DNA from 4 places in the Streptomyces sp. NPDC050610 genome. Region 1 is predicted to be linked to each of the others. Evidence: riboswitches for the same ligand, from Rfam matches in the RefSeq annotation. Region 1 holds a riboswitch; each other region holds the start of a gene.
What was found. Region 1 has a riboswitch for cobalamin ahead of AB0I22_RS22005 (prenyltransferase/squalene oxidase repeat-containing protein). Riboswitches for the same ligand answer to the same signal wherever they lie in the genome.
Positions count from the first base shown of each region.

Region 2: linked by a shared signal. The riboswitch ahead of AB0I22_RS26085 (cobalamin biosynthesis protein) and the one ahead of AB0I22_RS22005 (prenyltransferase/squalene oxidase repeat-containing protein) in region 1 are both predicted to bind cobalamin.
Region 3: linked by a shared signal. The riboswitch ahead of AB0I22_RS02845 (ribonucleoside-diphosphate reductase subunit alpha) and the one ahead of AB0I22_RS22005 (prenyltransferase/squalene oxidase repeat-containing protein) in region 1 are both predicted to bind cobalamin.
Region 4: linked by a shared signal. The riboswitch ahead of cobN (cobaltochelatase subunit CobN) and the one ahead of AB0I22_RS22005 (prenyltransferase/squalene oxidase repeat-containing protein) in region 1 are both predicted to bind cobalamin.

Region 1 covers NZ_JBFAIV010000017.1:129,515-136,605, reverse strand. The annotation lists gene AB0I22_RS22015 (aldehyde dehydrogenase) at 1-262, opposite strand, end outside; gene AB0I22_RS22010 (MBL fold metallo-hydrolase) at 469-1,644, shown strand; cobalamin riboswitch at 1,703-1,846, shown strand; gene AB0I22_RS22005 (prenyltransferase/squalene oxidase repeat-containing protein) at 2,045-3,310, shown strand; gene AB0I22_RS22000 (SCO2322 family protein) at 3,307-3,987, shown strand; gene AB0I22_RS21995 (CbiQ family ECF transporter T component) at 4,050-5,429, shown strand; gene AB0I22_RS21990 (ATP-binding cassette domain-containing protein) at 5,426-7,091, shown strand, end outside.
Region 2 covers NZ_JBFAIV010000023.1:59,513-66,603, forward strand. The annotation lists gene AB0I22_RS26080 (cobyric acid synthase) at 1-540, opposite strand, end outside; partial or broken gene AB0I22_RS26085 (cobalamin biosynthesis protein) at 1,287-2,228, opposite strand; cobalamin riboswitch at 2,283-2,417, opposite strand; gene AB0I22_RS26090 (hypothetical protein) at 2,597-2,836, opposite strand; gene AB0I22_RS26095 (inorganic phosphate transporter) at 2,855-4,123, opposite strand; gene AB0I22_RS26100 (lysozyme) at 4,294-5,037, opposite strand; gene AB0I22_RS26105 (class II aldolase/adducin family protein) at 5,368-6,051, shown strand; gene AB0I22_RS26110 (hypothetical protein) at 6,549-7,091, shown strand, end outside.
Region 3 covers NZ_JBFAIV010000002.1:130,787-137,877, reverse strand. The annotation lists gene AB0I22_RS02855 (DUF397 domain-containing protein) at 1-166, shown strand, start outside; gene AB0I22_RS02850 (ribonucleotide-diphosphate reductase subunit beta) at 236-1,192, opposite strand; gene AB0I22_RS02845 (ribonucleoside-diphosphate reductase subunit alpha) at 1,300-3,675, opposite strand; cobalamin riboswitch at 3,829-3,962, opposite strand; gene AB0I22_RS02840 (hypothetical protein) at 4,283-5,368, shown strand; gene AB0I22_RS02835 (hypothetical protein) at 5,714-7,060, shown strand.
Region 4 covers NZ_JBFAIV010000007.1:140,147-147,237, forward strand. The annotation lists gene AB0I22_RS11435 (cobalt-precorrin-6A reductase) at 1-329, shown strand, start outside; gene AB0I22_RS11440 (precorrin-2 C(20)-methyltransferase) at 516-2,015, opposite strand; gene AB0I22_RS11445 (precorrin-8X methylmutase) at 2,012-2,659, opposite strand; gene cobG (precorrin-3B synthase) at 2,760-4,088, opposite strand; cobalamin riboswitch at 4,609-4,745, shown strand; gene cobN (cobaltochelatase subunit CobN) at 4,912-7,091, shown strand, end outside.

The sequences.
Region 1 (7,091 bases):
CCTCGTGGCGCGCGGCTATGGCGTCCTTGATGCGGGTGACGACCTCGATCCGCTCGTCCAGGGTGCGGCTCGCCCAGACGCCGGAGTCGAAGGAGGCGCGGGCGGCGGCGACCGCCTTGTCGACGTCCGCGCGCGAGGCGTGCGGCACCCGGCCGATGACCTGTTCCGTGTGCGGCGAGACGACCTCGATGGCGTCCCGGCCTGCCGGATCGGTCAACTCGCCGCCGATGAAGAGCTGTCCGTGCTCGATGAGGTCGCTCATGTCTGAGCCTCCCGCGGGTTGGCTTGGCCCCTGCCCGTACGGCCGCCGGTGCCGGCAACCGTTCTGACACTGCATCAGAACTGATACCAGTTCTAGTTATAGTGGGCAATGGATCCGACGCGGGACGCCGTGGGATACGGCCCGGCAGACGACGAACGGCCCGCCCGGCGACGAGACCGGGCGGCCACAGCGAGAGGGGACCCCGCATGGCGCACGTCACGGACCACGGAGGCGGGGTCTGGTCCATCCCCGTCCCCATACCGGACAACCCCCTCGGCCACACCCTCATATACCTCCTCGACACCGACGACGGCCCCGTCCTCATCGACACCGGCTGGGACGACCCCGCCTCCTGGGACGCGCTCGCCGCAGGGCTCACGGAGTGCGGCACGGCCGTCTCCGAACTGCGCGGCGTGCTCATCACCCACCACCACCCCGACCACCACGGCCTCTCCGGGCAGGTCCGCGAGGCGTCGGGCGCGTGGATCGCCATGCACCCCGCCGATACGGACGTGGTGCGCCGCACCCGGGAGACGGACCCCCTCCACTGGCTGGGCTACCTCGTCGACAAGCTCGCCGCCGCGGGCGCCCCCGACGACCACCTCGCCCCGCTGACCGCCGCGCTCGCCGAAGGCCGCGCCCGCCCCCTCCCCGGACACCGGGCCGCACTGCCCGACCGGGCCATCGAACCGGGCGAACTCCTCGACCTCCCCGGCCGCCGGCTGCGCGCCGTCTGGACCCCCGGCCACACGCCCGGCCACGTCTGCCTCCACCTCGAAGAGGCCCACCCCGCCGGCCGGCCCGGTCACGGCCGGCTCTTCTCCGGCGACCACCTGCTGCCCGGCATCACCCCGCACATCGGCCTGTACGAGGGCCCGGCCGCCGGGAAGGGAACGGCGGCGGGCACTCCGGGAGACGCTTCGGCAGGCCCTTCGGCGAGCGCTTCGGCGAGCCCTTCGGTGAGCGCGTCGACGGGCATTTCGCCAGACGCCTCGGCGAGCGCTTCGGCAGTCGTCCCGGCGGGCGCGGCCATCGACCCGCTCGGCGACTACCTCGCCTCCCTAGAACGCGTCGCCGCCCTCGGCCCCGCCGAAGTGCTCCCCGCCCACCAGCACCCCTTCACCGACGCCCCCGCCCGCGTCCGCGAACTCCTCGAACACCACCGGGCCCGCCTCGCCGACCTGCGCGAACTCCTCGCCACCCCCCGGACGCCCTGGCAGCTCGCCGTGGCCATGGAGTGGAACCGCCCCTGGGCCGGCATCCCCTACTCCTCCCGCAACATCGCCGTCTCCGAGACCGAGGCCCACCTGCGGCGGCTGGTGAAGCTCGGCCACGCGGAGGCGGTGCCGGGGAGCGAGCCGGTCACCTACCGGGCGGTGTGAAGAGAGGGGAAGGGAAGGTCCGCTCCGGCCCGTGAGCGGAGCGCGCGGAACCCGCCCGTTAGAGTGTTCTGCACAACTTCATCCCGCCTCGCCACGGGGAAAGCCGGTGCGACTCCGGCGCTGACCCGCAACCGTGAGTGCGGCCCGTACCGCGTGTACGGCCGTACGAGCCGGAGCACCCGCGCCGGGGCGAACAGGCTCCCGGAACCGGACGCGCCCGCCTGGCGGCGGCGCCCGGCCACCGGCACCGTCGAGGTATACGGAGCTGAGCCCGGTGCCACCGCGCGGTCTGGACGACAGTGCGCGGGTGGGCGGCCGTGCACGGCTGTGTACCACCACCGCTGTGTACCACGCTGTGTATCACCCACCGCTGCGACATTCACCGAGAGGCACCGACCCCATGGCCCCCTCCCCCGCCGTCCACGCGCGCCGCGGCGCCGCGGCTCTGGCCGCCGCCGCCCTGCTGAGCGCGGCCGCGGCCCCCGCCGCCTTCGCCGATTCGCCGCCCCCGGCGGCGCCGGGCCTGTACGGGACGACGAACCCGCAGTTCGACGGCGTGTTCCGGCAGTCGCTGGCCTTCCTCGCGCAGGACTCGGCGGGCGTCACGCCCGCCAAGCCGGCCGTGGACTGGCTGGCCGGGCAGCAGTGCGCGGACGGCGGCTTCGCCGGGTACCGGGCCGACACCGGCACAGCGTGCGACGCGAAGAAGGGCGAGTTCACCGACGCCACGGCCGCCGCCGTGCAGGGGCTCGCGACGGTCGGCGGGCGCGGCGCGGAGGTGAAGAAGGGGCTCGACTGGCTCAAGGCCACCCAGAACGAGGACGGCGGCTGGGGCGCGCAGCCCGGCAACCCCAGCAACGCCAGCTCCACCGCGACGGCCATCGGCGCGTACGCCGCGGCCGGCCAGGACCCGGCGAAGGCCGCCGCCAAGGGCGGCAAGAGCCCGTACGACGCGCTGCTGACCTTCCAGCTCGGCTGCGACGCCAAGGAAGGCGAGCGCGGCGCCTTCGCCTATCTGCCGCAGAAGGGGCAGCTGCTCGCCAACGACCTCGCGAGCGCGGCGGCGACGCTGGCCGCATCGGGCAAGGGGTATCTGGTGGAGCACCCGAGTGGTGGGGACAAGGCCCCGAAGCCGCTCGCCTGCACCGATGGCAACGGCAAGGGCAAGGCGGAGAACGCCTCCGCGGCGGCCGACGCCGGGTCCGCCTACCTGGCGGCGAAACTCGCGGGCAACGGGCAGCACCTGGCCTCCGCCATGGACCCCAAGTCCGACAAGCCCGACTTCGGGGCCACGGCCGACGCCGTCACCGCCCTCGCGGCGGGCGGCCACACCGACGCCGCGGGGAAGGCCATGGGGTGGCTGCGGGACGACAAGAACGGCGCCGCCGCCTGGGCCAAGGGCGACCCCGGCAAGCTCGCGAAGCTGATCCTCGCGGCCAAGGCGTCCGGGACCGACCCGCGCACCGTCGGCGGCGACCTCGTACAGCAGCTGAACGCGACGGGCCCGAAGCCGGAGGCGGCGGACTCGTCGAAGAAGGACGCGAAGGACGAGAAGAAGAAGGACGACAGCGGGTTCGGCGTCTGGTGGTTCGTGGGCGTCTGCCTGGTGGCGGGCATCGGCGTCGGCTTCCTGATCAGCGGCCGCAAGAAGAACCCGAAGCGGTGACGGGCGGCCTGCGCCGGGCGTTCGGCGCGGCGCTGCTCGCCGGGGCGCTCGCCGTCCTGGGCGCCGCGCCCGCGCACGCGGACGGCTACCGCTACTGGTCCTTCTGGGAGCGTTCCGGCCAAGAGTGGACGTACGCCACACAGGGGCCCTCTGTGGCGCGGCCCGACGACGGCGACACCCTCGGCTTCCGGTTCGCCGTCAGCCAGGACTCCTCGCAGGCGGCGAAGCCGCGCGGGGCCGCGGGCTTCGGCGCGATCTGCGCGGACACCCCGGCCAAGGGCGGCAGCAAGCGCGTCGCGCTCGTCGTCGACTTCGGCACCGCCGCCGACGCGCCGGACGGGCGTACGCCGCCCCCGGCCCGTACGGCCTGCGCGCGCGTCGGTACGGACGCCAGCGCGAGCGAGGCCCTGGCGGCGGTCGCGAAGCCGCTGCGCTACAACTCGGCGGCGCTGCTGTGCGCCATCGACGGCTACCCGAAGTCGGGCTGCGGCGAGCAGGTCGCCGACGGCGGGAAGAAGACCCCCGCGCCGAGCGGGTCGGACAAGGCCGAGGCCACAGACAAGGCGGACAAGGACGATGGCGGGGGCGGCCCGTCCGCCGGGCTGATCGGCGGCATCGCCGCCGTCGTCGCCCTCGGCGCCGCCGCCTGGTGGCAGGCACGCCGCCGCCGCGGATGAACGACCACCAAGCGCGGCGCCCCCGCGCCCGTACGACGGCGGACCAGCGGAACGGGCCGGTCATGGGCCGCGCCCGTGCTCCTCTGACCTCCCGGAGCAGCGCCCTGCACCCCGGCGCGTGGTGGCTGTGGGCGCTCGGGCTGGCCACGGCCGCTTCGCGGACCACGAATCCGCTGCTGCTGTGCCTGCTGGTCGGGGTCGCGGGGTATGTGGTGGCGGCGCGGCGTACGGACGCGCCGTGGGCGCGTTCGTACGGGGCGTTCCTCAAGCTGGGGCTGCTGGTGCTGGCGATCCGCCTGGTCTTCGCCGTCGTGCTCGGCTCCCCGATCCCCGGTACGCACACGCTCTTCACCCTCCCCGAGGTGCCGCTGCCGGACTGGGCGCGCGGGGTGCGGATCGGCGGCCGGGTGACGGCGGAGGGGCTGGTCTTCGCGCTGTACGACGGGCTCAAGCTCGCCGCCCTGCTGATCTGCGTCGGCGCGGCGAACGCGCTCGCGAACCCGGCGCGGCTGCTGAAGTCCCTGCCGGGCGCGCTGTACGAGGCGGGCGTCGCGATCGTCGTCGCCATGACGTTCGCGCCGAACCTCGTCGCGGACGTGGCGCGGCTGCGCGCCGCGCGCCGGCTGCGCGGCCGTCCCGACCGCGGCGCCAAGGCGCTGCTCCAGGTCGGGCTGCCGGTGCTGGAGGGCGCGCTGGAGCGTTCGGTGGCGCTGGCGGCGGCCATGGACGCGCGCGGCTACGGCCGTACCGCCCAGGTGCCGTCCGCTGTGCGGCACACCACGACCGCTCTGACGCTGGGCGGGCTGCTCGGGGTGTGCGCCGGTACGTACGGGCTGCTGGCCGCGCAGGGCGCGGGGTACGGGCTGCCGGTGCTGCTGGCCGGTCTCGCCGCCGCCATGGGCGGCCTGTGGCTGGGCGGGCAGCGCTCGGTCCGTACCCGCTACCGCCCCGACCGGTGGGGCGCGCGGGCGTGGCTGGTGGCGGGTTCGGGGGTGGCGGTGGCGGGGCTGATGATCTGGGCCGGTTCCTACGCGGCGCAGCCGCTGCACCCCCCGGCCGTGCCGCTGACCGCGCCGGACCTGCCGCTGTGGCCCGCGGCCTCGGTGCTGCTGGGGCTGCTGCCCGCGTTCGTCGCACCGGTGCCGCCGCGCGGGCCGCGGCCGTCGGACGATCCGCGCTTGTCCGGCGATCCGGGGCCGTCGGACGATCCGCGACCGTCGGACGATCCGCGACCGTCCGGCGATCCGCGACCGTCCGGCGATCCGCGACCGTCGGACGATCCGCACCCGGCGGACGATCCACGGCCGTCCGACGATCCCCGCCCGTCGGACGATCCCGAGGGCTCGGCACCCGCCCGCACGAGCCGCCGTACACCGTCCGCTCCGCACCCTCCGGGCGGCGAACCCGGCCCGTACCCGTATGCGAAGGAGGCCGGACAGTGAGCGCGGCGATCCGCTTCGAGCAGGTGTCGGTCACGTACGACAACGCGACGGCGCCCGCGATCCACGGCGTGGACCTGGCCGTTCCCGAAGGGGAGCTGGTGCTGCTGGTCGGGCCGTCCGGTGTCGGCAAGTCGACGATGCTGGGCGCGGTGAGCGGGCTCGTACCGCACTTCACCGGCGGCACGCTGCGCGGCCGCGTCACCGTCGCGGGCCGCGACACCCGCACCCACAAGCCGCGCGAGCTCGCCGACGTCGTCGGCACGGTCGGCCAGGACCCGCTCTCCCACTTCGTCACCGACACCGTCGAGGACGAGCTGGCCTACGGCATGGAGTCGCTGGGGCTCGCTCCCGACGTGATGCGCCGCCGCGTCGAGGAGACCCTCGACCTGCTCGGCCTCGCCGAGCTGCGCGACCGGCCCATCACCGCCCTCTCCGGCGGCCAGCAGCAGCGCGTCGCCATCGGCTCGGTGCTCACCACCCACCCCAAGGTGCTGGTGCTCGACGAGCCGACGTCCGCGCTCGACCCGGCCGCCGCCGAGGAGGTCCTCGCGGTCCTCCAGCGGCTCGTCCACGACCTGGGCACCACGGTCCTGCTGGCCGAGCACCGGCTGGAGCGGGTCGTGCAGTACGCGGACCAGGTGATCCTGCTCCCCTCCCCCGGCGCGGCGCCCGTCGTCGGCGACCCGGCCGAGGTCATGGCCCGCTCCCCGGTCCGCCCGCCCGTGGTCGACCTCGGCCGCCTCGCGGGCTGGTCACCGCTGCCGCTGTCCGTACGGGACGCCCGCCGCAAGGCCGGGCCGCTGCGCGAGCGGCTGGCCGGCCTCACTCCGCCCGCGCCCCCGGCCGGCGCCGGGGCGGACCGCCAGGGCCCTCGGAGTGGGGCGGCGCGCCGCCCGCGCCTGTTCCGCAAGGCGGTCGAGGAGAAGAGGGCCGACGCGCCGCCCGCCGCCGTCACCGGGCTCGCGGTGCGCCGGGGCCGCGTCGAGGCGCTCAGCGGCGTCGGGCTGACCGTGCGGGCCGGGGAGGCCATCGCGCTGATGGGCCGCAACGGCGCGGGCAAGTCCACCCTGCTGCGCACCCTCGTCGGCATGCACGAGCCGGCGAACGGCACCGCGCGCGTCGGCGGGCTCGTACCGCACCGCACCGGCCCGCGCGACCTGCTGCGCCACGTCGGACTCGTCCCGCAGGAGCCCCGCGACCTGCTGTACGCGGACACCGTCCGCGCCGAGTGCGAGGCCGCCGACCACGACGCGGGCGCGGCCCCCGGCGCCTGCCGGGCGCTGGTCGGCGAGCTGCTGCCGGACGTACCGGACTCCACGCATCCGCGCGATCTGTCCGAGGGGCAGCGGCTCGCGCTCGCGCTGGCGATCGTGCTGACGGCCCGCCCGCCGCTGATCCTCCTCGACGAGCCGACGCGCGGCCTCGACTACGCGGCCAAGGCCCGGCTCGTGGAGATCCTGCGGGCCCTGGCGGCGGACGGCCACGCGATCGTGCTGGCCACCCATGATGTGGAGCTGGCCGCCGAGCTGGCCCACCGGGTGGTGATCCTCGCCGACGGGGAGATCGTCGCGGACGGTCCGACGGCCGAGGTCGTCGTCTCGTCCCCCGCCTTCGCCCCGCAGGTCTCGAAGGTCCTCGCGCCGCTGCCCTGGCTGACGGTCC
Region 2 (7,091 bases), on a different contig from region 1:
GAAGACGCCGCCGCGGTCGATGTCGCCGACCACGACGACCGGCAGCCGCGCGGCCCGCGCGATGCCCATGTTGACGATGTCGGTGCGCCGCAGATTGATCTCGGCCGGGCTGCCCGCGCCCTCGCAGATCACGGCGTCGTGCGTGCGCCGCAGTTCCTCCAGGCACTCCGTCACGGTGCCGAGCAGCTGCTCCCGCCCGGTGTACCGGGCCGCTTCGCCGTCGCCGAAATAGCCCTGCGCGCTGAGTTCGCCGACCGGTTTGCCCATCAGTACGACCTGGCTGCTGCGGTCGCTGCCGGGCTTGAGGAGCACCGGGTTCATCAGCGCGCTCGGCTCCACGCGCGCCGCCGCGGCCTGCATCGCCTGCGCCCGCCCGATCTCCGCGCCCTCGCGGGTCACGAACGAGTTCAGCGACATGTTCTGCGCCTTGAACGGGGCGACCTTGACGCCCTTGCGGACCAGCCACCGGCAGATCCCCGCCGTCACCACGCTCTTGCCCGCGTCCGAGGTGGTCCCCGCGACGAGCAGCCCACCGCCGATCGGGCCGCCCGGCCCGTGTACGTCGCCTGTCACCGCTGTCTCCTCGCTCCGCGAACCCACACCGGCCCCCATTCACCCGCCACGAGCCTGCCCACAACACCGGCCACTGCCACCCCGCCGACCACTCCCGCAACACCACGGAGCAGGACGGCACCGCGCCCCGGCCCTGCGGCACCTGCCCGGCCGGGACCGACAGCGGCGGCCACGCTGGTCCGTCCGCAGGCCGCGCCCGAGCGGCGGTTCACACCCGTTACCGCTCTTACCGCCCCCGCCGCGCCGCCCCCGTCGCTCGGGGCAGGGACAGCAGCCGGTGCCCCGGTTCGTCCGTCGGCAACGCTCGTACTCCTCCTGCTCACGCCAGCGACGTCGCCCGCCGCGCCCGTACGGCCGGCCGCATCCGCCGGGCCGGTCACGCCCGTTACCTTGCTCGCCGCGCCGACCGGCCCGCAGGCCGCACCTGCGCGGCGGGTTATGCCCGCCACCGCTCTTGCCGCCCCAGCCTCGTCGCTCGGGACAGGGACAACAACCGGCGCCCCGGTCCGTCCGTCGCCAACGCCCGTACTCCTCCTGCTCACGCCCGTGACGTCGCCCGCCACGCCCGTACGGCCGACCGCTCCGGCCCGTCCGGCCGCGCCCGTACGGCCCAGCGCCTCCGCCGCCTCCGCCACGCCCGCGACAGCGCGCGCCACGCCCGTGACGGCTTCGGCCGCGCTGCCGCCTCCCCGGCTCCGCCCCCTGCCCGCGGCGGCCAGGAGCGCCGCCCGTCCGGCGATCGCGCAGCCCAGCGCCAGCAGGGAGACCCGCCGCGAGAGCCGTACCGCCCGTTCGATGTCCGCGACGGCGACCGGGCGCAGCTCCGCTCCGAGTACGGGTCGGTGCTCGACCCGGCCCTGGTAGGCGAGGGTGCCGCCGAGGCGCACGCCGAGGGCGCCCGCGAAGGCGGCCTCGACCGGGCCGGCGTTGGGGCTCGGGTGTTTTGCCGCGTCGCGGCGGGCCACGCGCCACGCGCCGCGCGGGTCGGGCCCGGCGACGGCGGCGAGCACGGCGGTCAGCCGCGCCCCCGGCCAGCCGGCGACGTCGTCGAGGCGGGCGGCGGCCCAGCCGAACCGGCGGTGGCGCGGCGACTTGTGGCCGACCATGGCGTCCAGCGTGTTGACGGCGCGGAAGCCGATCAGCCCCGGCACTCCGCCGAGGCCGCCCCACACCAGCGCGCCGACCACCGCGTCCGAGGTGTTCTCGGCGACGGACTCCACCACGGCGCGCGCGATCTGCTGCTCGTCCAGTTCGCGGGGGTCGCGCCCGCACAGATGCGGCAGCCGCTCCCGCGCCGCCGCGAGGTCCCCGGCGGCCAGCGCGCCGCCGACCGCCCGCGCCTCGCGGCCCAGGGAGGTGCCGCCGAGCACGGCCCAGACGGCGGCGGCGGTCAGCGCGGTCTCGGCGGCGCGGGGCGCGGGGGCGGTGCGTACGGCACGGGCCAGCAGCGCGCCGCCCGCGGCGGCGCCGCCCGCGCACAGCGCGGTGTGCAGTGCGCCGAGGCCGCGGTGGTCGCGCCACAGGGCGCGCTCGGCCGCGGCGGCGGCGCGTCCGAAGGCGGCCACGGGGTGGCCGCGGCGGGGGTCGCCCGCGAGGAGGTCGCCGAGGAAGCCGAGGGCGGCGCCGTACGCGAAAGGGGCGTGACCGGCACGCATCCGTATGTGTCCTCACTCAGGGTCCGCGCCCTGGCTCGACGTGACCGGCGACCAGAGTCTCCTGGCTCCCGGATCCGCGCTTTCCCCGGCCTTCCAGCTCGCTGTCGGCGAGCCGTGGCCTGTGAGCAGTGGGGGAGCGCTCCCCGGTAACAGTGGCGGGACCGCGCCGGATTCGCACCGGCTTCCTCTGCTGTCGCCGTTTGGCTCCGGAAGTCCACCATGGCCCGGGAACGGCCGTCAACTCACGCTTGACCTGCGACGGGGGAGTGTGCGGAGGCACACAGCGGGAAGCGCGGAAGGGCCCGCCGGGCGGCGGCGTCGAAACGCTCCGCCGCCCGGCGGGCCCGAAGGCGCCGCCGTCGCCCGGCTCAGGCGACGATGAGGTAGATGCCGTACGCGACGACCGCCGCGCACAGGGCGAAGCAGGCGTACGCGCCGGTGCGGGCGAGGGCGCCGGGGCCGCCGGTCGCGGCGGCCGTGCCGTTCCCCTGTTCCCGTGGTTTGCGGGACGTGCCGACGATGCCGAGCGTGAACACGCCCACCATGCCGACCGTCACCACGAGGCTGACGCCGAAGACCTGCCCGAGGGCCGCCCAGTCGATGTTCATGGCGTGGTTCCTGGTTCCTTAGCTGGTGGCCGCGGCGGCCGGGGCGAGGTCGTGGGACTGGGGGCCCGGCGCGTCCGCCGCGGCGAGCGGACCGGCGGGCGGCGGGGCGACGCTCTGGAGCGCGGCGGTGACCACGCCGGCCGGCTCGGCGGCCGGGGCGTCCGCGGCCCCCGGGGCGGCGGCTTCGGGCGCGTTCACATTGGTGTGGTCGACCGGCTTGCGGCGCGAGGCCGCCCAGATCGCGCCGCAGACGGCGAGGGCGAGGACGGCGACCGCGGTGATGCCCCAGTCGCCCTGATCGGCGAGGAGCGCCGCGCCGCCGGAGACGAGGGCCGCGGCCGGGAGCGTCAGGCACCAGGCGATGACCATGCGGCCGGCGGTCGACCAGCGGACGACGCCGCCCTTGCGGCCGAGGCCGGAGCCCATCACCGCGCCGGAGCAGACCTGGGTGGTGGAGAGCGCGAAGCCGAGGTGGGAGGAGGAGAGGATGACGGCGGCCGCGCCGGTCTGGGCGGCGAAGCCCTGCGGCGGCTGGATGTCGGTGATGCCCTTGCCCATGGTGCGGATGATGCGCCAGCCGCCCAGATAGGTGCCGAGCGCGATGGCGAGGCCGGCCGAGACGATGACCCACAGCGGCGGGTCGGAGTGCGGGGCGACGACGCCGCCGGTGACCAGCGCGAGGGTGATCACGCCCATGGTCTTCTGCGCGTCGTTGGTGCCGTGGGCGAGGGAGACCAGGGCGGCGGAGGCGATCTGGCCCGCGCGGTACCCCTTGGCGGTGTCCCGTTCGTCGCGGCCCCGGGCGAGGCGGTAGGTCAGGCGGGTGGCGAGCAGCGCGGCGAGGCCCGCGACGAAGGGCGCGGCCACTGCCGGGATGACGACCTTCATGATGACGGCGTCGCCGTTGACCCCGCCGGTGCCGACGGAGACCAGCGTCGCGCCGATCAGTCCGCCGAAGAGGGCGTGCGAGGAGCTGGAGGGGAGTCCGGCCAGCCAGGTCAGGAGGTTCCAGACGATCGCGCCGACCAGCCCGGCGAAGATCACCTCAGGTCTGATGCCCGCGCTCTCGTCGATGATCCCGCCGGAGATGGTCTTGGCCACCTCGACGGAGAGGAACGCGCCGACGAGGTTCAGCGCCGCCGACATCGCCACCGCGGTGCGGGGGCCCAGGGCGCCGGTGGAGATGGTGGTGGCCATGGCGTTGGCCGTGTCGTGGAAGCCGTTCGTAAAGTCGAACACCAAGGCCGTGACGATCACGATCCCGATGAGAAGCGTGATGTGTTCCATTCACCCAGGCAATCAGTTTGGTGAGCAGTGACGCGGCGAACCTAAAGAGCCTGGATGAACGGAAGGTGAACTGGAACGGGCGTGGTGGTGACGCCAACCGGAGTGGCGCGGCGCCCGGCGTCCCGGGAGCCGCGCCACCGCGGTGCGGGGGTTGGGCCGCGCCCGGAGAATCACCCGGAGGCGAACTGCCGCAGCCCCTTCATCGTGCCGTTGAACACGTCCTGGTCGCCGGGGAGGAGGCCGCGGTTCGCGTGCTGCCAGAAGGTCGCGAACGACCAGCCGGCGGGCATCGGCCCCGGCGAATCGTGCCAGTTCGCCAGCCACAGCGGATGATCCGCCCCGAAGGCCCGGCTGCCGCCCGTGCAGCTGTTCCACCAGCGGGTGGTCGTGTAGATCACCGGATGGCGGCCCGTACGCCGCCGCACCTCGCCGCTGAAGGACGAGATCCAGCGGACCATCTCCGTCCGGTCCAGCCCGTAGCACTTCCTCTTGCTGTACGGGTTCCCCTCGATGTCCAGCGCGGGCGGCAGGGTCCAGCCGTCCGCGCGCCACGCGCCGCCGTGCCGCAGGAAGTACGCGGCCTGCGTACGGCCCGAGGAGCGGCTGGGCACCCCGAAGTGGTACGCGCCGCGCAGCATCCCGGCCTTCCGCGAGCCGTTGTACTGCTGCGCGAAGTACGGGTTGCGGTAGTCCGTGGCCTCGGTGGCCTTCACGTAGACGAAGCTCCCGCCGTCGGCGCGGACCGCCGGCCAGCTGACGTTCTTCTGGTGCGAGGACACGTCATGGCCCTGCGGCTGGGCCCCGGCGGCGGCCGGAGTGCCCTCGGCCAGGACGGCGGCCCCGAGTGCGAGCGCGGCGGCGGAGGCGGCGATCAGCCTGCCCCGCCGCCGTGGCGGATGGCCGCCATGGTCCATGTCTCCCGCCAGAGGGCGGAGTACATGACAAAGTCGTGCGAAATTCGTGGATGTCATGACCAACACCGTCGATCACCAGCCAATCACAGTAAGTCGCTTATCGGGCTCTCTATAGCGGATTCCGGATGCCCGGAGTCCGCGCGACAGCGCCCTCCGCCGCCGCACCCCTTGACGCCATCCCTTCGGGGTCCTCCGGTTGGAGTCCTCCGGCCGTCCGCGCCCACGGTCCGCCCCGCCGCCCGTACCATCGCGCGACGGAGGCGGACGGAAGCGGACGCGAACCGGCGCGAACCGGCCGGAGCGCACGGAACCCAGCGGAGGCGAAGGCTCATGACGGACCGCGCAGCGGTGGAACGGACCTGGACCGACGTGGTCGCCACGGCCCGCAGGACGGTCGCCGACGGACTCGTCGTCGGCACCTCGGGCAACGTCTCCGCCCGCGTCGGCGACCTGATCCTCGTCACCCCCAGCGGTGTCCCCTACGACAGGCTCGGTGTTGACGACGCCGTGGCCGTCGACCTCGACGGCCGCCAGGTGCTCGGCGAGCTGATCCCCACCAGCGAACTCCCCATGCACCTCGCCGTCTACCGCGAGACACCCGCCGCCGCCGTCGTCCACACCCACGCCGAGCACGCCACGGCCGTCTCCACGCTCGTCCCCGAACTGCCGCTGATCCACTACATGGCCGCCGCGCTCGGCGGCCCCGTCCGCGTGGCCCCGTACGCCCTCTACGGCACGCGGGAACTGGCAGAGAACATGCTCCACGCCCTCCGCGACCGCACCGGCTGCCTCCTCCAGAACCACGGCACCGTCACCTACGGCGACACCCTCGACCAGGCGTACGACCGCACCGCCCAGCTCGACTGGATGTGCCGGGTCTGGCTCACCGCCGCCGCCCTGCCGGGCCGCACCCCGACCCTGCTGACGGGCGAACAGCTCCAGCAGGTGACCGAGAAACTCCGCGGCTACGGGCAACGCGCCCCCGCCCGCGACCACGACAGCGACAGCGACTGAAACGGGCCGGGCCCGCTCGCGCCCGAGCCGCACCCGCCGTCCGTGCCTCGGCCATACCGGCGCTCGCGCCTGAGCTGCACCCGCCGTACGTGCCTTGGCCGCACCGGCGCTCGCGCCCGGGCCGCACCCGCCGTACGTGCCTCGGCTGCACCGGCGCTCGCGCCCGAGCCGCACCGGCTGCTCGTGCCCGGCCCGAGCCGGCTGCTCGTGCCCGACCCGCGCCGGCCGCTCGCCCTCGGGCCGCGCCCGTCGTACGCGCCCGACCGCGGCTCCCGTCGAGCCCGACCCGCGTTCGCCGCGCGGGCCCGAGCCGTCCGGTTCGCCCCGGCCCGCCCGTATCGCCCGACCCGGACCGGCCCTGACCGATGACGGTCGGTCCGGTCCGGGCCGAAGCGCGGCGGGGGCGGCAGGTTCCGGCCCCCGCCGCGCCGCGCCCGCGTCACCCGCCCGCGCCTGCCCACTGGCCGGGCCGCCCGCGCGCACCCACACTGAGGAGGATGCGCCTGCGTACAGCGGCGGCCGCGGCCGTCACCACCGTGCTCGGTGCCGGGGCCGCCGTCGTGGCGGCCGGACGGTACGCCAGCGATGCTGCCCTCAAACCCGCGCCGGGCCGCCCCCTGCCGGGCGAACCGCAGCTCACCGTGCACGCCATCGCGGCCGGCCAGATCACCCTGAGCCGCACCCTCGCCTCGCTGCGCCCCGGCACGTACGGACTCACCGGCCCCGGCGTCCACGCCGTCGTCGGCCCCGTCGTCGAGGGCGCCCCGTCCCCCGCCGCCTGCGTCGTCCGCCGCCTCGAACGCGTCACCCACGGCAGGCTCGAACCCGGCCTGCGCCTGCGGCTCACCCCCCAGGTGCACGTGGGCAACCCGCGCGACGCGCTCGGCCTCGACCACGCCGACGTCGACGTGCCCGGCGAACTCGGCTCCCTCCCCGCCTGGTTCGTGCCCGGCGCCCGGGACATCTGGGTCATCACCACCCACGGCCTCGGCACCACCCGCGAACACCCCATGGTGGTCATGCCGTTCCTGCACGGCCAG
Region 3 (7,091 bases), on a different contig from region 1:
GAAGTCGAGCTTCAGCGGAGGCGCCACCAGTGGTGAGTGCGTCGAGGTGACTGCCGACATCGACGGCCGCATCCGTCTCCGTGAGAGTGAAGCCCCGGGCACCGCACTCGCGACGAGCCGTCCCGCCTGGAGCGCGTTCCTGAGGACCGTCAAAGCCGAAAGCTGAAACGCCGACGCGCCGGCGGAGTCACCCCCCCCCGCCGGCGCGTCGGCCCTCACCTCGAACCCGGAACGATCAGAAGTCGTCGTCGAAGGAGACCGAGCCCTCCACCGCCGTCTGGTACGCGGACGCGCGGCGCTCGAAGAAGTTGGTCAGCTCCTGGACGTTCTGGAGCTCCATGAAGGAGAAGGGGTTCTCCGAGCCGTACACGGCCGGGAAGCCCAGGCGGAGCAGGCGCTGGTCGGCGACGCACTGGAGGTATTCGCGCATCGACTCGGTGTTCATGCCCGGCAGGCCCTCGCCGCACAGGTCGCGGCCGAACTGGAGCTCCGCCTCCACGGCCTCCTTGAGCATGTCGGTGACCTGGCGCTCCAGCTCGTCGTCGAAGAGGTCGGGCTCCTCCTCGCGGACGGTGTCGACGACCGAGAACGCGAAGTTCATGTGCATCGTCTCGTCACGGAACACCCAGTTGGTGCCGGTCGCCAGGCCGTGGAGCAGGCCGCGGGAGCGGAACCAGTAGACGTAGGCGAAGGCTCCGTAGAAGAACAGGCCCTCGATGCACGCCGCGAAACAGATGAGGTTGAGCAGGAACCGGCGGCGGTCCGACTTCGACTCCAGGCGGTCGATCTTCTCGACCGAGTCCATCCACCTGAAGCAGAACTGCGCCTTCTCCCGGATGGAGGGGATCTCCTCCACCGCGTCGAAGGCCGCCGCGCGGTCCTCCGGGTCGGGGAGGTAGGTGTCGAGGAGCGTCAAGTAGAACTGGACATGCACGGCCTCCTCGAAGAGCTGACGGCTCAAGTACAGCCGTGCCTCGGGGGAGTTGATGTGCTTGTAGAGCGTCAGGACGAGGTTGTTCGACACGATCGAGTCGCCCGTCGCGAAGAACGCCACCAGCCGCCCGATCATGTGCTGCTCGCCCGGCGAGAGCTTGGCGAGGTCGGCGACGTCGGAGTGGAGGTCGACCTCCTCCACGGTCCAGGTGTTCTTGATCGCGTCGCGGTAGCGGTCATAGAAGTCCGGGTACCGCATCGGGCGCAGGGTGAGTTCGAAGCCCGGGTCGAGGAGGTTCTTCGCGATCTTTTCGGTCGTCTCGGCAGCCTTCGTCTCGGCCGCGGTCTTCTCAGGGGTGGTGGTCATTACTGGCAGGCCTCGCAGGACTCGGGGTTTTCCAGGGAGCAGGCGATCGCGTCGTCGGGGTCGCTCGCCTGCTGCGGTACGGGGGTGGGGGCGGCCGCGCGCGCCGACTGCGCGATGCGCGTCGCCGGGCGCGAGCGCAGGTAGTACGTGGTCTTGATGCCGCGCTTCCAGGCGTACGCGTACATCGAGCTGAGCTTGCCGATCGTCGGCGAGGACAGGAACAGGTTCAGCGACTGGCTCTGGTCCAGGTAGGGCGTACGGGCCGCCGCCATGTCGATCAGCGAGCGCTGCGGGATCTCCCACGCGGTGCGGTACAGGTCGCGCACCTCGGCGGGGATCCAGCCCAGCTCCTGGATCGAGCCGTTGGCCTCCGTCATCGCGTCCCGCGTCGTGCGGTCCCACACGCCGAGCTTCTTCAGGTCCTCCACCAGGTAGGCGTTGACCTGGAGGAACTCGCCGCTGAGCGTCTCGCGCTTGAAGAGGTTGGAGACCTGCGGCTCGATGCACTCGTACACGCCCGCGATCGAGGCGATGGTGGCCGTCGGCGCGATGGCCAGCAGCAGCGAGTTGCGCATGCCGGTCTTCGCGATACGGGCGCGCAGCGCCGCCCACCGGTCGGCCCACGTCGGCTCGGCGTCGGGGTAGTGGTCCGGGTGGAGCACGCCGCGCGCGGTACGGGTCGCGGACCAGGCCGGGTGCGGGCCGTGGCGCTCGGCGAGGTCGGCGGACGCCTCGTACGCGGCGAGCATGATCCGCTCGGAGATGCGGGTGGACAGCTCGGCGGCCTCGGGGGAGTCGAAGGGCAGCCGGAGCCGGAAGAAGACGTCCTGGAGGCCCATCAGGCCCAGACCCACGGGCCGCCAGCGGGAGTTGGAGTTCCCGGCCTGCTCGGTCGGGTAGTAGTTGATGTCCACGACGCGGTCGAGGAAGGTGACGGCGGTGCGGACCGTGGCGTCGAGCCGCTCCCAGTCCATCTCGCCGTCCGTGCCCAGGTGCGCCGCGAGGTTCACCGAGCCGAGGTTGCAGACGGCCGTCTCGCCGTCGTCGGTGACCTCCAGGATCTCGGTGCACAGGTTGGAGGAGTGCACGACCCGGCCCGGCTCGGCGGTCTGGTTCGCGGTGCGGTTGGCGGCGTCCTTGAACGTCATCCAGCCGTTGCCGGTCTGCGCGAGGGTGCGCATCATCCGGGCGTAGAGGACCCGCGCCGGGATCTGCTTGACGGCCCGGCCCGCGGCCTCGGCCGCGCGGTACGCGGCGTCGAACTCGTCGCCCCACAGGTCGACCAGCTCGGGCGCGTCGGCCGGCGAGAACAGCGACCAGTCGGCGTCGGCCTCGACGCGGCGCATGAACTCGTCGGGGATCCAGTGCGCCAGGTTGAGGTTGTGGGTGCGCCGGGCCTCCTCGCCGGTGTTGTCGCGCAGTTCCAGGAACTCCTCGATGTCCGCGTGCCACGTCTCCAGGTAGACGCAGGCCGCGCCCTTGCGCCGGCCGCCCTGGTTGACGGCGGCGACGGAGGCGTCGAGGGTCCGCAGGAACGGGACGATGCCGTTGGAGTGGCCGTTGGTGCCGCGGATCAGGGAGCCGCGGGAGCGGATGCGGCTGTACGAGAGGCCGATGCCGCCGGCGTGCTTGGAGAGCCGTGCGACCTGGTGGTAGCGGTCGTAGATCGAGTCGAGCTCGTCCAGCGGGGAGTCCAGCAGGTAGCAGGACGACATCTGCGGGTGCCGGGTGCCGGAGTTGAAGAGGGTGGGGGAGGAGGGCAGGTAGGACAGCGTGCTGGTGAGCCGGTACAGCTCGGCGACGTCGTCCAGGGCCCGTACGGATCGGTCCTCGGCGAGGCCGCACGCGACCCGGAGCAGGAAGTGCTGCGGGGTCTCGATGACCTGCCGGGTCAGCGGGTGGCGCAGCAGGTAGCGGCTGTGCAGCGTGCGCAGCCCGAAGTAGCCGAAGCGGTCGTCGGCGCCGTCGGCGAGGGCCCGTTCCACCAGGGCGTCGAGCCGGGCGGCGTGGTCCGTGACGAACGCGGCGGTCTCGTCCGCGATCAGCCCCTCGCGGTGGCCGGTGGCGACGGAGGCGGAGAAGGAGAGCGCGCCCTGGCCGGCCGCCTCGTCGGCGATGGCCCGGGTCAGCAGCCGCGCGGCCAGCCGGGAGTACTCGGGCTCCTCGGCGATCAGGCCGGCGGCGGCCTCGGTGGCCAGCGACCGCAGTTCGGCCGCGTCCGAACCGGGATGGCGGCCGCGCAGCGCGGCGGCGGCGACCTTGCCCGGGTCGGTGGCGGGCAGATCGGCGGTGAGGTCGGTCAGGGTACGCAGCAGCGCGGTACCCGGGCCGTCGGACGCTACCTCTGAAACCGGATCGGCGGGCGCGATGGTCACGGTGTGGCTCTCCCTCGCTCGGCAGGGGGCCAGGAGGGAGGGGGCGACGGGCGCGTACGGGCGCGACCCGGAAAAGGGCACGCCGCACCGCGTCCACCGGCCCAACCCGCGAGGCCCGGACGTATTCGACGCCCAGGCCGGGTATGGCGGCTCGGCCAGGGGCGTGCTCTCGGCAGGTCATCGGACTCATGGGTACGTAAATGCGCACACATACACCGTTGCGGGACAGTTCCGGATTCGCACCGGATTCCCCTGCGACGACAGCGAGCATGAGCATACATCTTGTGCTGGCGGTCGCACGCACCCCCACATCTTGTGTCGCTCTCCGCAGGAAGTGGGGTGAATGTGCTAGTGGCGCCGTCGCGCTTCCCCCGCGATTCTGCCGGGTCCCCACCGCGTTTTCGCCGATTTTCCGCCATGCGCGCGGGCCCCGGCCCGCTGCCTGCGCATGACACGAGCCCCGGTTTTCCCTGCTGCAACAAGCGTATTGACGTCTGGTCCCGCGCCCGATCCGTTGACCGTCCACCGTCGGCGGAGTTGGCTCGTCCGCGGCGGCGGGGACCGGACGCGAGAGCCACGGGCAAGCGGCACCCCAGGAGGGGACGAGATGGGCAAACGCACCCGCACAGCCGTCGTCGGGACAGGGATGTGCGCGCTGGTGCTGCTGCCGGTGGCGGCCGCCGCCGCCTGGCCGGAGGCGCCGCGTACGGAACGGATCGCCGCCGCCGCCTCCGACGGCGCGCGGCCGGCCGGTTCCTCCGGCGGCGCGGCCGTCTCCGCGGACGGCCGCTACGCCGTCTTCGCCTCGGACTCCGCGGACCTGGTGCCCGGCGACACCAACGGCCAGGCGGACATCTTCGCCAAGGACCTGCGGACGGGCGGGGTGGAGCGCGTCACCGTCGCCGCCGACGGCACGCAGGCCGACTCCTGGTCGGCGAACCCCGCGATCAGCGCGGACGGCCGCTACGTCGCCTTCTCCTCGGCGGCCGCCAACCTCGTGCCGGGGGACGCCAACGGCGTGGACGACATCTTCGTACGCGACCGCCGCACCGGCCGCACCGAGCGGATCACCGGCGACGGCGCCGACGTCTCCGACGGTACGGGCGGTACGGGCAGTACGGGCGGTACGGGCAGTACGGGCAGTACGGGCAGTACGGGCGGTACGGGCGCTACGAGCGCCGGAGCGGCCCGCGACGTGCGGGCGTTGGGGATCAGCGCCGACGGCCGCGTCGTCGCCTTCGCCTCCGGCCGCGACGGCCTGGCGCCGGGCGGCGCCCACGGCGTGCGGGACGTCTTCACGTACGACCGGCGTACGCACGTCACGCGGCGGGCGAGGGTCGCGAGCGACGGGACCCAGGCGGGCGCGGCGACCGCCTGGACGGTCGTCGCCGCGGACGGCAGGCGCATCGCCGTCACGCCACGGGCCCCCTACCGCGGCGCCGGACAGTCGCCGTCGCCGGCGTTGGACGCCACCGCACCCACGGTCGCCAAGTCCCGCGAGCGCTCTTCCTATGTGCACCATCCGAGCACCGGAGGACGCACCGCCGTCCTCGACTCCGACGACAGCCGTCTGGCGCCCGATGACAGCCGCTCGGCACCTGGCGACAGCGGCTCGGCGCACGTCGACAGCGGCTCGGCGTCCGGCGGCGCCCATGGGGCCTCGGACGTCTTCATCCGGAGTCTCGGGGAGTGACGAAGACCGACGCCGTTCACCCCTTGGCCGCCGGGCATGGCACGGGGTAGGACACGAGCCTCGGTTTCCCCTGCTGCAACAGGCGTATTGCGGTCCTGTCGACCGTCCCATGCGTTGACCGTGTACGGCCGACAGAGTTGGCTCGGCGGCCACGGAAGAGTCTCGGGAGGGGAGAGCCGGAATGGACGTACCCGGGCACTTACTCGGACGCGCGGGCGTCATCGGCCCGGCCGCCCTCGCACTCGCCCTTCCGGCCTGAGACGACCACTTGGTGCCCGGGGACACCAACGAAGCGCAGGACAGCTTCATCCGGCACGTCAGATTCTGAACTGGGGGAGACGCGAGATGGGCAGATCCAAGCGTGTAGCCGTTGTGGGAGCCGCGGTCTGTGCGGCCGCGTTGTTGCCGGTGGGGGCGGCCTGGGCGGGGCCCGGTGCGCCGCCGCACACGGAGCGGGTGAGCGTCGCGGCCGACGGGACGCAGGCCGACGCTTACTCCGCCACCGAGACGATCTCCGCCGACGGGCGGTACGTGGTCTTCAGCTCGGCCGCCGCCAATCTGGTGCCGGGCGACACCAACGGCGCTGCCGACATCTTCGTCAAGGACCTGCGGACCAAGCGGGTCGAGCGCGTCAGCGTGGCCACCGGCGGCGCGCAGGCGGACGCCGCCTCGTCCGAGGCCTCGGTCAGCGCCGACGGGCGCTATGTCGCGTTCACCTCCGCGGCCGCCAACCTGGTGCCCGGCGACGACAACGGCGCGGAGGACGTGTTCGTACGCGACCGGCACACCGGCCGTACCGAGCGCGTCAGCGGCGGCACGGTCGCCGGCACGCCGAGCCCCGACGCCTGGAGCCCGTCGATCAGCGCCGACGGCCGCGTCGTCGCCTTCGGTTCGGGCCGCACCGATCTGGTGCCGGGCGACACCAACGGGGAGCAGGACGTCTTCGCGTACGACCGCGGTACGCACACCACACGCCGGGTGAGCGTCGCGACCGACGGCACCCAGGGCAACCTGTCGTCGTACTTCCCGGTCGTCAGCGGGGACGGCCGGCACGTCGCCTTCTACTCGAAGGCGTTCAACCTGGAGCCAGGCAAGCCGGCGCGGCCGGAACCCGGCGGGCTCGGGATCGCCAAACCGAGGGAGTACCCCTCCTTCGTCCACGACCTGCGCACCGGGCGGACCCAGGCGCTGACGGTGAGCTGGGAGGGGAAGACCGCCGGGGGCCGGGTCACCTCGCTCAGCGCGGACGGCCGGTACGCGGTCTTCGGCAGCTACTGGCCCAACGTGGTGAAGGAGGCTCCGCTCCGCGAAGGGCGGGTCTACGTCCGGGACGTCCAGAAGGGGGCCACGACCCTGGAGTCGCTGGCGCCCGACGGGAGCCAGGCCGACAGCGCCTCCTACGGGGGGAAGCTCGCCGACCACGGCCGGCTGCTGTTCTTCCACTCCTCGGCGGCCAACCTCGTGCCCGGCGACGCCAACAACACCGGCGACGTGTTCGTACGCGACCGGGAGACCGGGCACGTCGAGCTGGTGAGTCTCGCGGCCGACGACAGCCAGTCCACGATGTGGACGGATTCCGTCGCCGTCGACGCCGCAGGCCGCGTCGCCGTCTTCGACTCCGACGACGGCCACTTGGTCCCCGGCGACACCAACGACGTCTCGGACGTCTTCGTCCGGCGCCTCGGACACTGAAAGCCGATGGCGCGGACAGCGCCGATCAACT
Region 4 (7,091 bases), on a different contig from region 1:
GGCTCGGGGCCTTCGCCCACCTCACCCGGCTGTGGTTCCTCGTACGGTCCGTCGACGCCCCCGAGCCGCCGATGCCGCCCCACACCGAGGTACTGCTCGACCGCGGCCCGTTCACCGTCGAGGGCGAGGCCGAGCTGCTGCGCCGCCACCGCGTCGACGTCCTCGTCACGAAGGACAGCGGCGCGTCGGCCACCGCCGCGAAGCTCGTCGCCGCGCGCGATGCGGAGGTGCCGGTGGTCGTGGTGCGCAGGCCGCCCGTGCCGGACGGTTTGCCCGCCGTGGGGACGGTGGGGGAGGCGGTGGAGTGGGTGCGCGGGGTGCTCGGGTGACGGGATCGTAGCCCCGACCCCGGATCGTAGCCTTGGCCCCGGCCCGTAGCTCTGGCCCCGGTCCGCAGCCCCGACCCCGGCCCGTAGCTCTGGCCTCGGTCCGTAGCCCTGGCCCTCGGACGTCGGCCACGCCCGTACGGCCCTCACGGACGTACGGGACCGATCGCCACCCCCGCGCGACCGGTCTCACCCCTCCGGATACCGCCTGGGCGTCCACACGATCTGCCGGCCGTCGCCCCGCCGCACCGTCCGCGTCTGGGAGGAACCGACGAGCAGGATCGTGCGCATGTCGACCTCGGCCGGTTCCAGATCGGCGAGGCGCACGATCCGCACGCTCTCCTCCGGGCCGCCCACGTCGCGGCCCAGCACCACCGGGGTGTCCGGGGACCGGTGCTCCAGCAGGAGTTCGCGGGCCTTGCCGACCTGCCAGAGGCGGCTGCGCGAACCGGGGTTGTACAGGGCGAGCACCAGATCGGCCGAGGCCGCCGCGTGCAGCCGCTCCGCGATGACCTCCCACGGCTTGAGCCGGTCGGAGAGGGAGACCACCGCGTAGTCGTGGCCCAGCGGCGCGCCCGCGCGCGAGGCCGCCGCGTGCGCCGCCGTCATCCCCGGCAGCACCCGCACCGGCACGTCCCGGTACGGGCCCTCGGAGGCGACCTCCAGCACCGCCGTCGCCATCGCGAAGACGCCCGGGTCACCGGAGGAGACGACGGCCACCCGCCGCCCCTGCCGGGCGAGGTCGAGGGCGAACTCGGCGCGCTCGGACTCCACCTTGTTGTCCGAGGGGTGCCGCCGCTGACCCGACCGTACGGGCACCCGGTCGAGGTACGTGGTGTAGCCGACCAGGTCGTCGGCGGCGGCCAGTTCCCCGCGGGCCTCCGGCGTCAGCCACAGCGGCCCGGCCGGGCCGAGGCCCACGACCACGACCTCGCCCTCGTGCGCGACGGGCGCGGCGTCGATCCTGCTGGGCAGCACGGCCACCGCGAAGTACGGCACCGACGCCGGGTCCACGTCCGCCAGCCGGCCCGTACGCTCCCCGCTCATCGTCGCCCGCTCCACGTACCGCGCCTCCGCGAGCCGGCCCGAGCGCTCCAGCGCGCCCCGCACGGCGGGGAACGTCCGTCCGAGCTTCATCACCACCGCGGAGTCCGTCGAGGCGAGGCGCGCCGCCAGCTCCTCCTCGGGCAGCGTGCCCGGCAGGATGGTCAGCACCTCCTCGCCCTCCACCAGCGGCTCGCCGAGCCGGGCCGCGGCCGCGCTGACCGAGGTGACGCCGGGGACGACCTCGGTCGGGTAGCGGTCGGCGAGCCGCTTGTGCATGTGCATGTACGAGCCGTAGAAGAGCGGGTCGCCCTCGGCGAGCACGGCGACGGTGCGCCCCGCGTCCAGGTGCGCCGCCAGCCGGGCCGCCGACTGCTCGTAGAACTCCTCCAGCGCGCCCCGGTAGCCGCCCGGGTGGTCGGTCCGCTCCGTGGTGACCGGGTAGACCAGCGGCTCCTCGATGTGGTCGGCGCGCAGATGCCGTTCGGCGATGGAGCGCGCGATGGAGCGGCCGTGCCGGGCGCTGTGGTACGCGACGACGTCGGCCGCGCCGATGACCTCGACGGCCCGTACGGTCATCAGCGACGGGTCGCCGGGGCCGAGCCCGACCCCGTAGAGCCGGCCGGTGGTCTGCTGCTCGCTCACTCTTCCTCGCTCGCTATCGCGTTGATCGCGGCCGCCGCCATGGCGCTGCCGCCGCGCCGCCCGCGCACCACCAGGTGTTCGAGGCCCGCCGGGTGGCCGGCCAACGCGTCCTTGGACTCGGCGGCGCCGATGAAACCGACCGGTATGCCGATGACGGCCGCCGGGCGCGGCGCCCCCGCCCCTCCTTCGCTCACCATCTCCAGCAGCCGGAACAGCGCCGTCGGCGCGTTCCCGACCGCCACCACCGCGCCGTCGAGCCGGTCGCGCCACAGCTCCAGCGCGGCGGCGCTGCGCGTGGTGCCCAGCCGCTTCGCCAGGTCCGGCACGGACGGGTCGGCGAGGGTGCAGATCACGTCGTTGTCCGCGGGCAGCCGCTTGCGGGTGACGCCGCTGGCGACCATGTTGGCGTCGCACAGGATGGGCGCCCCGGCGCGCAGCGCCTCGCGGGCGCGGGCGACGACGCCGGGGGAGTAGGCGAGGTCGCGGACGAGATCGGTCATCCCGCAGGCGTGGATCATCCGCACCGCGACCTGGGCGACGTCGGGCGGCAGCCCGCCGAGGTCCGCCTCCGCGCGGATGGTGGCAAAGGACTGGCGGTAGATGGCCGCCCCGTCCTTCTCGTAGTCGAACACTGTTCCTCGCATGCTGGGATCACTGACTGGGTCTGGCTGGATGGTGCCGGGCCGTGGCCGGCCGTCGTTTCAGGGGGTGTCGTCCACCGGTCACATCGGTCGGGCACGCACGCTACGCGGTGCGCGCCGCCGCCACCGCGTCGGCCAGCTCCCGCCCCGGCGCGACGACCTCGGGCCCGGCCGGCCCGCCGGAGCCGTCAGCGCCGTCGGGCACCGGCCGTACGGTGACGCGGTAGCCGTCGCCCGTCGCCAGGACGTCGACCCAGCCGCCGCCGGGGTGGCCGCAGCGCCGCTCGCAGCCGGACCAGTAGACCGGGAGCCCGCCGCCGCTCCGCCCGGAGAGCGCCGCCGCCGCGTCGGTACGCACGTCCGCGAGGGACTTCGCGCAGCCGGGCCGGCCCGCGCACGCTCCCGCTCCGTGCCAGGGCGATGCCTCGCTGGTGACGAAACCGGCGTCCGCCAGCGCTGCCAGCCGCGCCGGGGCGGCGGCGGCCCGCAGGCCGGGGAGGACGATGCCGCGCCAGGGTGTCACACGCAGTTCGCCGCTTCCGTCGCAGGCCGCCGCCTCGATGAGCAGCTCCCACTGGGCGACGGTCATCCGCCCGAGCGGCGCCGCCACCGAGAGGGCGTACGCGCCGTGCGGGCCGGGGACGAGGCCGGGGGCGGGCGGCGCGCCCAGCGATGGTGAGGTCCGGGGCAGCGGGGTGCTGCCGATGTCTTCGGCGGCGAGGCGCGCGGCCAAGGCGCCGGCGCGCGGGCGGTGGTCCTGGGGGAGGTCGGTCACGCGCCAGGCGTCAACGCCGCTGCCGTCGCGTGCGCTCAGGAATTCACGCGCCGCCAGCACGGCGGCGCGGGGGGCGTCTTCGGCGGCGAGGCCGAGGGCCGGTCCTCCGGTGCCGTAGCCGAGCGCCGTACGACCGTCCTGACCTGCGATCAATGTCACATCGGGGACGAGGGCGGCCACGTCGCCGCGGCCGTCGTCGAGGCCGAAGAGGAAGCGGCCCGAGAGCCGGGCGGTGTCCGGGTCCGCGCACAGCAGCGCGTCCAGCTCGCGGGCCCAGGCCTGTACGTCCGCGTGCCCGGCGCCGTCGAGTCCGGCGAGGGGGGATGCCGCGATGTTGCGTACGCGCTCGTGCCGGTCGGAGGGGAGCAGACCGGCCATGCGCAGCCGGACCGCGAGCGCCGCCCCGCGGTCGGGGGCGAGCCCGCGCACCTGGATGTTGCCGCGCGAGGTGAGGTCGAGACAGCCGTCGCCCAGTTCCGCCGCCAGGTGGGCCAGTGCCGTTGCCTGACGTGTCGTCAGGAGTCCGGCGGGGACGCGGATACGGGCCAGGGCGCCGTCCGCGGCGGGGTGCAGGCGCAGCGCGCCGGGGCATGCGTCGTCGCCGTGCCGGGCGGTGGGCCGGGCCCCTGGCGGGGTGGGAGCGGGGGCGAAAGGCATGGCTGCGAGCATACCGAGACGTTCCACTTGGGTGGGTGCCGGTGTTTCTCGCGGGGCGCCGCCCCGCACCCTGGTCCTCAATCGCCGGACGGGCTGGATGGGGTGGCTGTGCGTCCTCGGGTGTCGGCGAGATGGGACGCGGGCCTTGTCCTCAATCGCCGGACGGGCTGGATGGGGTTGCTGTGCGCCCCCGGCCGCCGGCGGGACGGGGGCGGGGCTTGTCCTCAAGCGCCGGACGGGCTGGATCGGGTCGCTGTGCGTCCTCGGGTGTCGGGCCGGATGGGGTCGCTGTGCGTCCTCGGGTGTCGGGCCGGTTGGGGGCGCTGCGCGTCCTCGGGCGTCGGGCCGGATGGGGGCGCGGGCCCGGTCCTCAAGCGCTGGGCGGGCTGGATCGGGCGGCCATGTGTCCTCAAGTTTCCCCGGCTCCTGCTGGGAGGCGTCCTCCGTGGGCCGGCATGAGAGGCCGGTCGGCCTCGCCGGCCCTCAGCTCGGAACGTATAGCGCTTACTATTCTCACCGGTGGATCATTTCGATCCGCCGGACGCCAGCGACGGCGCCAGGGGAGGAAGCCGGTGAGACTCCGGCACGGTCCCGCCACTGTGAGCCAGGCAGCGATGCCGGGCGAGTCAGGAACTCCCGCCGTCCTCCCACCGCCCGGGGCGCGGACCCCGAGGAAGGCTTGCCGACGCATGCGCATGTTCCGGCTCCGCGCGCCCCGGACGGACCCGCTGTCCGCCCGCCGCTCTGCCGCGGGCTCCCGTACCCCCAGCCGCCGGGCCCCCTCGGCCACCCGGCCCGGAACGACTACGCGAGGCGAGTTCCAGTGATCCTGCTGCTGTCGACGTCCGACACCGACCTGCTCAGCGCGCGCGCCGCCGACGGGCCCGTGCCCTACCGGCTCGCCAACCCGGCCCGCCTCGACCTGAGCGAGCTGCCCGGCCTCCTCGACGGCGTCCAGCTCGTCGTCGTACGGCTCCTCGGCGGCGTACGCGCCTGGCAGGAGGGGCTCGACATCCTGCTCGCCGGGGACCGGCCCGTGGTGGTCCTCACCGGCGAACAGGCCCCCGACGCCCAGCTGATGGAGGCGTCCACCGTCCCCGTCGGCATCGCCGCCGAGGCGCACGCCTACCTCGCGCACGGCGGGCCCGCCAACCTGGAGCAGCTCGCGCGCTTCCTCTCCGACACCGTGCTGCTCACCGGCCACGGTTTCGAGGCGCCCGCGCCCGCCCCCACCTGGGGTTCGCTGGAGCGCACCCCGCGCGCCGACGCGAGCGGCCCGCGGATCGCCGTGCTCTACTACCGCGCCCACCACATGAGCGGCAACACCGCCTTCGTCGAGGCGCTGTGCCAGGCCGTCGAGGACGCGGGCGGCGTGCCCATGCCGCTCTTCGTCGCCTCCCTGCGCGCGCCCGAGGCCGAGCTGGTCGAGGCGCTCGGCGCGGCCGACGCCGTCGTCACCACCGTCCTCGCGGCCGGCGGCACCAAGCCCGCCGAGGCGTCCGCCGGCGGCGACGACGAGTCCTGGGACGCGGGCGCGCTCGCCGCCCTCGACGTGCCGATCCTCCAGGCCCTGTGCCTGACCGGGCCGCGCACCGCCTGGGAGGAGAACGACGAGGGCCTCTCCCCGCTGGACGCCGCCACCCAGGTCGCCGTCCCCGAGTTCGACGGCCGCCTCATCACCGTCCCGTTCTCCTTCAAGGAGGTCGACGAGGACGGCCTGCCCGCCTACGTCGCCGACCCCGAGCGCGCCGCCCGCGTCGCCGGCATCGCCGTGCGCCACGCCCGGCTGCGCCACATCCCGGCCGCCGAGAAGCGCCTCGCGCTCGTCCTCTCCGCCTACCCCACCAAGCACTCCCGCATCGGCAACGCCGTCGGCCTCGACACCCCCGCCAGCGCCGTCGCCCTGCTGCGCCGCCTGAAGGCCGACGGCTACGACTTCGGGACCGAGCCCGTACCCGGCCTCGAATCCGGCGTCGGCGACGAGCTGATCTACGCCCTCATCGAAGCCGGCGGCCACGACCAGGAATGGCTCACCGAGGAGCAGCTGGCGCGCAACCCCGTCCGCATCCCGGCCGCCGACTACCGGCGCTGGTACGAGCGGCTCCCCGCCGAACTGCGCGAGGCCGTCGAGGGCCAGTGGGGACCCCCGCCCGGCGAGATGTTCGTCGACCGCAGCCGGAACCCCGAGGGCGACATCGTCCTGGCCGCCCTGCGCCGCGGCAACCTCCTCATCCTCATCCAGCCGCCGCGCGGCTTCGGCGAGAACCCCATCGCCATCTACCACGACCCCGACCTGCCGCCCTCGCACCACTACCTGGCCGCCTACCGCTGGATCGCCGCCGACCGGGCCGACGGCGGCTTCGGCGCCGACGCCATGGTGCACCTCGGCAAGCACGGCAACCTGGAGTGGCTGCCCGGCAAGAACGCGGGCCTGTCCGCCGCCTGCGGCCCCGACGCCGCCCTCGGCGACCTGCCGCTCATCTACCCCTTCCTGGTCAACGATCCCGGCGAGGGCACCCAGGCCAAGCGCCGCGCCCACGCCACCCTCGTCGACCACCTCGTGCCGCCGATGGCCCGCGCCGAGTCCTACGGCGACATCGCGCGCCTGGAGCAGCTCCTCGACGAGTACGCCTCCATCGCCGCCATGGACCCGGCCAAGCTGCCCGCCATCCGCGCCCAGATCTGGACGCTGATCCAGGCCGCCAAGCTCGACCACGACCTCGGGCTCGCCGACCGGCCGGACGACGACGGGTTCGACGACTTCCTGCTGCACGTCGACGGCTGGCTGTGCGAGGTCAAGGACGCCCAGATCCGCGACGGCCTGCACGTGCTCGGCGGCGCCCCCACCGGCCCCGAGCGCGTCAACCTCGTCCTCGCGATCCTCCGCGCCCGGCAGATCTGGGGCGGCACCGCCGCCCTGCCCGGCCTGCGCGAGGCCCTCGGCCTCGACGAGTCCGCCGCCACCCGCACCGGCGCCGACGAGGCCGAGGAGCGCGCCCGTAC